Regions from separate parts of the Pseudomonas sp. KU43P genome, predicted to be linked through region 3. Evidence: riboswitches for the same ligand, from Rfam matches in the RefSeq annotation. Region 3 holds a riboswitch; each other region holds the start of a gene.
What was found. Region 3 has a riboswitch for cobalamin ahead of KU43P_RS26795 (CbtB domain-containing protein). Riboswitches for the same ligand answer to the same signal wherever they lie in the genome.
Positions count from the first base shown of each region.

Region 1 (2,237 bases), 2.2 Mb from region 3:
GCTTGAGCAAGGACGATTTGCCAGAGCCGTTGGGGCCGACGATGCCGAGGGTTTCACCCGGCCTCACGCTCAGCTCGACCCCCCGCAGCACCGAATTGCCCGCCAACTGAAAGTTCAGGCCCTGGCAGGCGAGGGGCGCAAGCTGCGGCGCGGTCATGGCGGTCATGGCTGCCCCCGGCGGCTGACCAGGATCAGGGCAAAGACCGGTGCGCCGATCAGCGCGGTGACCACGCCCACCGGGATCACCTGCCCTGCAATCAACGTGCGCGACAGCACATCAGCAGCCATCAGGAACAATGCCCCTCCCAGCGCACTGGCTGGCAACAGGCGGTTGTGGCCGGGGCCGAGCAGCAGGCGCAAGGCATGGGGAATCACCAGCCCGACAAAGCCGATGGCACCGACGATGGACACCATCACCGCCGTCACCAGCGCGGCGCAGCTCACCAGCAGCAATTGCGTGCGGCGCACGGCAACGCCCAGCGACGCCGCCGAGTCGGCGCCGAAGGTGAAGGCATCCAGTGCACGGCGCTGCCACAGGCACACCAGCAAGCCGAACAGCGCCGCGGGCAGTGCCAGCCACACCGACGGCCAGCGCACACCGCTGAGGTTGCCCAGCAGCCAGAAGAGAATGCCCCGCGCCTGTTCGGCAGTGGCGGACTTGGTGATGAGGAACGCGGTGATGGCGTTGAACAGTTGCGAGCCGGCGATGCCCGCGAGAATCACTTGGGCGTTGTGGCTGTTCGGGCCGGCCGCACGGGCCAACAGCAGCACCAGGGCGAAAGCCGCCACGGCGCCGATGAAGGCGCCGGCGGACAGGCTCAGGGCCGCACTGCCCACACCGAGCAGGCCGACCAGCACCGCACCGGTCGAGGCGCCCGCCGACAAGCCGAGCAGGTAGGGCTCGGCCAGTGGATTGCGCAGCAGGGCCTGGAGTATCACCCCGCACGTCGCAAGCCCGGCCCCGCAGGCAGCGGCGACGAGGGTGCGGGGCAAGCGATAGTTCCAGACGATGCCGGCGTCGATCGGGTCGATCGGGTAGCCGGCTTGCCACAGGTGGTTGGCCAGCACCTGGCAGACCAGCCGCGGCGACAGCGCGGTTTCGCCAATGGCCGTACCGGCCAGCACGGCCGCCAGCAGGGTGACCAGGGCCAGCCCGGTGAGCAGTGTGGCGAAACGGGGCTGCATGCAGGGCGATCTCCTATCGGGCAGTTCTCGCAAGGAACCCACGGACAGGCATCGCCGAGCCCTGGCATACAGCAGGGCAGCACCAATGGCCAATCCCGGACACCCCGCCGGTTGGTGAATGTGGGCCGGCAGGTCTCCTGACTGGTGCGTCGTCGCCCGGCCCCGGCCTTCCCGGGTCGGCTGACCCAGTGGCATCGATGGAGCGGGCTCGGCACCTACAGTTGCGGGGGCAGTTCCGTTTGGCACGCCTGGGCGGGCCTGGGATTCCCTGTTAGTTCCGTGGTGGAAACCGGCGGGCGGCATGGTAGACCATCGGGCCGCCGGGTGAAACGCTAAATCACAGGTACTTGAGCCAGGCGATGTCGCGCCGGCGCGCCTTGAGCCGGGCGAACCCGCGCACCGGCAGGTACAGCGCCACGGCCAGCAGTGCGGCGGTCAGCCACACTGCGGCGATGCTGTCGAAGCCAAAGTAGTCGCCGTGGTTGTGGCCCAGCAGCGCGACGCTGGCCAGGTACAGCAGCTTCAGCACGTACAGGTGCAGCAGGTAGAAGAACATCGGCGCCGCGCCGAACACGGCCAGGGCGTTGATCCAGCGCGCTTGCCCTGCGCGTTCGAAGGCGCGCAGCAACAGCAGGCCGCAGCCCAGGGTCAGGGCCAGGAACAGCAGCGACGGCGGGTATTTGGTGATGTTGAAGAAACTCATCAGGGTTTGCGTCAGGGTCGGGTAGCCGCTCCACGGGGCTTCGCCGTAGCCGTTCTGGATGCGCAGCACCATGAAGCCGAGCAGGGCGATGACGCCGGCCAGCAGCAGTTGATGCTGGCGCTGTTGCGCAGCGCTGCCACGGGCGAACCAGGGGCCGAGGCCGTAGCCCAAGGCAATCACGCCGATCCACGGCAACACCGGGTACGAGGTGCGCAGGCGCAGGTGCTCGGAGGCCTCCAGCCAGCCACGGTCATGCAGGATCGCCCACGGCACATGCATCGCCGACGCCACGCCGAAGTGCACGCCATCGAGCAGGTTGTGGCCGGCGACGATCAGGGCGCCCAGCGCC
Region 1 covers NZ_AP019365.1:3,667,491-3,669,727, reverse strand. Annotated here, with positions in the region: gene KU43P_RS16700 (ABC transporter ATP-binding protein) at 1-166, opposite strand, end outside; gene KU43P_RS16695 (FecCD family ABC transporter permease) at 163-1,185, opposite strand; cobalamin riboswitch at 1,295-1,494, opposite strand; gene KU43P_RS16690 (DUF1624 domain-containing protein) at 1,523-2,237, opposite strand, start outside.
Region 1: it holds a riboswitch for cobalamin, as region 3 does, so the genes downstream of both, KU43P_RS16695 (FecCD family ABC transporter permease) here and KU43P_RS26795 (CbtB domain-containing protein) in region 3, are expected to answer to the same signal.

Region 2 (2,237 bases), 2.8 Mb from region 3:
ATGCGCCGGCCCTGGGCATTGTCGAGCATGTGGCGGAGCAAGGTGGTCTTGCCCGAGCCGAGGAAGCCGGTGACGATGGTGACGGGGAGCTTGGCCAGTGTTTTCATGTCGCGTTGCCCTTGGCAAATGGCGCGGGCATGCGGGACGAAAGCCTCGGGCCAGGCCGGCCGGGCTCGTTCGCCACCGGATCACCCCGCCCGGTTGAAAGTCGAAAACGTGACGAGGCAGGTCTCCTGGCTCGCACCGTTCCGGCCCCGGTCAGTCAAGGGGGCCAGGTAGGATGACGCCTTCCCGCGCCTGGGCGCAGTGGCTGTGTCGATCCGTTGCCGGTGCTTACAGTTGCGGGGGCAGCCGCGGCTTGTACCGCGTTCCCGTCTTAGCTTCGGCGTGGCCGAAGAACCTCGAAGCGGCAAGGCTACGCGGGGGGTGGCGGGTGGTCAAGCGCTGGCCGCGCGGCGCATCGCGGATGAATCCACCCCTACAGGCCGACGCGATTTCCGCCCCACCCTAAATCCCAAACCCAATCTTCCCCCACCCTCAGCAATCAAATGCAATCAATTGACGGAAACCCTGCCCCGTGCTCTCCTCACGCCTTGCGTTCAGGTGCCCCCTCGGGGGTGAAACGGGAAACCGGTGCGTCGCAGGCCCTCCAACAGGGCCGGACAAGACCGGTGCTGCCCCCGCAACGGTAAGCGAGCGAAGCGTCTAGACCACTGTGCCACGCCATTGGGCATGGGAAGGTGACGCTTTACAAAGGAGCCCTGCTCCTCCTCGCAAGCCCGGAGACCGGCCTGGCGTCACATGAACACCCCGCGGTGGGCGGGCGCTGTCGCATTCCCTCGGGCGCTTGGTGTCCGGGGCTGCCGCGCTTGCCCGTTGAGTTTCCAAACAACAAAGGATCGCGTCATGCCCATTTCCAGCGCCAAGCACAGCATCGCCACCCCCGTCACCCTCAGCCAGCGTGTCGTCATCGCCGCTGCGGCCAGCCTGCTCGGCCTGTGCCTGGTCTACTTCGCCGGTTTCTCGCACATCGAGGCGGTACACAACGCCGCTCACGATACTCGCCACAGCGCCGCGTTCCCCTGCCACTGAGGCCCGCCCCATGATCAAGCGCATTGCCCGCACCGCCGGGTTCAGCGGCCTGCTCGCTGCCTTGCTGCTGACCCTGCTGCAAAGCTTCTGGGTCGCCCCGTTAATTCTCCAGGCCGAAACCTACGAGTCGGCAGCCCCCGCCGCCGAGCACCACAGCCATGACGGCGAAGCGGTAGCCGCCCACGAGCACAGTGCCGAGGCCTGGTCGCCGGAGGATGGCTGGCAGCGCATCCTCTCGACCACTGGCGGCAACCTGGTGGTAGCCGTCGGTTTCGCCCTGATCCTCGCCGCCCTGTACAGCCTGCGTGAGCCCAACCGGGTCAGCACCGGTGCGCTGTGGGGCTTGGCCGGCTTCGCGGTGTTCTGCCTGGCGCCCACCCTGGGCCTGCCGCCCGAACTGCCAGGCACCGCAGCCGCCGACCTGGGCCAACGCCAGAGCTGGTGGGTCGGCACTGCGGCCGCCACCGCGCTGGGGCTTGCACTGCTGGTGTTCTCCCGCCACTGGCTGCTCAAGGCCGCCGGCGCGGTACTGCTGGTGGTCCCGCATGTAATTGGCGCACCACAGCCTGAGGTTCACCAGAGCCTGGCACCCGAGGCGCTGGAGACTCAGTTCAAGATCGCCTCGTGGCTGACCAATGCCGCGTTCTGGCTAGCCCTGGGCCTGCTCAGCGCCTGGCTGTACCGCCGCGCCCAACAGGCCTGATGGCCATCGAACCGTCGCTGCCGGCACTGTATGCCGGCTTCGGCTGCCGCCGCGGCTGCCCGGTAGACACCCTCGACGCCCTGCTGCGCCAAAGCCTGGCTGCCCATGGCCTGACGCTGGACGCAGTACAGGGCATCGCCACGATCAGCCTCAAAGCCGATGAACCCGGGCTAGTGCAATTGGCCTTGCGCCACGGACTGCCCCTGGCGACGTTCGATGCCAGCCAGCTACAAGCATTCGAGCCTTGCCTGAGCCATCGCTCGGCGACCGCCTATGCCCACAGCGGCTGCTGGGGCGTCGCCGAAAGCACGGCACTGGCGCTGGCCAGCCGCACGCACGGCACAGCCAGGCTCAAAGTCACACGGCATGCTTCAGGCACCGCTACCGTCGCCCTGGCCTGCGGCGGATAATCGCTTCAATCATTCACTGCAAGGAATTTCCA
Region 2 covers NZ_AP019365.1:3,023,873-3,026,109, forward strand. Annotated here, with positions in the region: gene cobW (cobalamin biosynthesis protein CobW) at 1-107, opposite strand, end outside; cobalamin riboswitch at 206-419, opposite strand; cobalamin riboswitch at 585-810, shown strand; gene KU43P_RS13755 (CbtB domain-containing protein) at 907-1,092, shown strand; gene KU43P_RS13760 (CbtA family protein) at 1,103-1,795, shown strand; gene KU43P_RS13765 (cobalamin biosynthesis protein) at 1,813-2,205, shown strand; gene cobM (precorrin-4 C(11)-methyltransferase) at 2,237-2,237, shown strand, end outside.
Region 2: it holds a riboswitch for cobalamin, as region 3 does, so the genes downstream of both, KU43P_RS13755 (CbtB domain-containing protein) here and KU43P_RS26795 (CbtB domain-containing protein) in region 3, are expected to answer to the same signal.

Region 3 (2,237 bases):
GGACAGGCCCTTGGGCGAGCCAACCGAACACGAGACCCAGGACTGCCCACAGCACCACGTGGATGCCGAGCGAGGCGATACGGAAATTCCACAGCAACGAGGCGGAGAACTCTTTTGGTACCTCGTTGATGGCCGGGAACAGCTTGCCGGCTACCGCCATGATCACCACGTACAGCACGATGGCCGCTACCGCTGCGGCCCAGCCGCCGTGCCGAGCCAGCAGTTTACGGAACAGGTTGACTGCCACCACCAGCGCGGCGATCGATACGACCATCATCAGGAAGAACAGTTTGGTACGTTGGCCGATGGTCTCGGGATCACCCACGGACGGCGGGTTGGCCGGGTACTTGAGTCCTGGCACCAGGATGACGCTGATGAATGCCAGCACCGCGAGGATCGCAGCCAAGCCACGGGGACCGACCTTCAGGCTGCCCATGCGCCCCATGGCGAAGGCGAACACCAAGGCAAAGATGCCGCCGATGGACACGCTGTAGATCACGACGCCGGTGAACAGGCCGACAGTGCTCTGCACTTCACAGCTGACCAGTTCCTCTTCTTCGTCAGCGGCGCCGTCACCGTGGTCATGGCTGTGCGCCAGGGTTTCCTCGAAAGCGATGGCCTGGTCTACAGAAGGCTCGCCGAACACTTTGGCGAAACCAAAGGCGAGGATGCCCGCCAACAGCCCGGCAAGCATGCCGCGCAGCAGGAGATTGCCTGTCATGTCACATTCCTCGGTCAGTGGCAGGGGAAGCCCAGCAGGTGGCGGCCGTCATGCACGAACTCATGGACATAGGCACCCGAGATCAGCGCCGTGGCACCTTGTTCAGCACCGACGAAGTAGATGGCCAGCAGCAGAAGCAAGCCAGCGAAGATCGCCCAAGGGAGGATTTCGCTCAGTGGGAGCGAAGGCAGCGACAGGTCGCTGTCAGGGGAAGTGGCAACGGTGGTGGACATGCGAAGCTCCTGGAGAATGACGCGTTCGGTCAGGATGTTGTGATTGTTGACGACATTGGGGTCTGGCTCTCGAAGTCGATTACAGTGGCGCGACCGCACCGGGTTTTCACCGGCTTCCCAATTCGTAACAAAATGATACACCTTGTCGAGATTTCCGCTCATGAAGGTTCGACCATGAAGGCCATATCCCTCACGCTGATCAGCCATGCAGCGACCGAAGCGCAGCGGTTGGGTCGGTTCCATGCCGAGGCTGATGGCGTGTTGGCGGCAGCAATTGAGCCCCTGGCCTTGGCCAAGGACACAAGCGTTCTGAGGGGCCCAGAATTGCGCGCCACTCAGACGGCAAGCCTGTTGGGGTCGCAAGCGACCGTCGAGCCCGCACTGCGCGACTGTGATGTCGGCCGCTGGGAAGGCCTCTCGTTGAAAGTGCTGCAGCGAGAGGAACCGGATCTTTTGCAGGCCTGGTTGAGCGATCCTGAGTCCGCCCCCCACGGCGGCGAGTCGGTTGCCGACGTCTGCCGGCGGGTGGCCGGTTGGCTGGATGGCTTCAATGAGCCAGGGCATTGGCTTGCGGTGACCCACCCGATGATTGTCCGGGCGGCGATGATGCACGTGCTGCAGAGTCCCTTGGCCGCGTTTCATCGCATCGATGTGCAACCGCTGGCGCAGTTGCACCTGAGCCATTACGGCATGTGGCGAGTCAAACTGACTGCCTCTGGGTGAGTGGTGGGCGGTTCGCATTGCGAGCCACCCACCTCGCGACCGCTGGGTAAGTTAGAAGCCACCCGTCAACGGATACTCCACTGCAAAGCGGATCTGGTCGCCATCCAACTCTGCTTGAGCGGTATCGCCGCGGTGGACGTTGTGTCGCAGTGAGAAGGTCGTTCCCTTGGCCTTGCCGCTCTGCACTACGTAGCGAGCCTCCAGATCACGTTCCCAGTGCTTACCGTCCTTCCCGTAGCCCAGGTATGCGTATCCACCATTGGGGTCGACATGCGTACCGTCGATATCGAAGCCGCGTACATACAGCGCTGTCAGGTTCAGGCCGGGAACCCCATAGGCACCCATGTTCAGGTCATAGCGCGCCTGCCATGACTTCTCGTTGGGGGCGTTGAAGTCGGACATCTGCACGGCGTTGGCGATGAAAATCGCACCACGGGTCACGTAATCGAAGGGTGTATTGCCATCCACCTGCTGCCATCCAAGGCTGAATGCGTGGGGGCCTTGGGCATAGCGGCCCACCAGGCTCCAGGTGGTATTGTCGATACGACCGGACAGCGCCT
Region 3 covers NZ_AP019365.1:5,841,191-5,843,427, reverse strand. Annotated here, with positions in the region: gene KU43P_RS26800 (CbtA family protein) at 1-721, opposite strand, end outside; gene KU43P_RS26795 (CbtB domain-containing protein) at 736-954, opposite strand; cobalamin riboswitch at 990-1,117, opposite strand; gene KU43P_RS26790 (histidine phosphatase family protein) at 1,129-1,677, shown strand; gene KU43P_RS26785 (OprD family porin) at 1,729-2,237, opposite strand, start outside.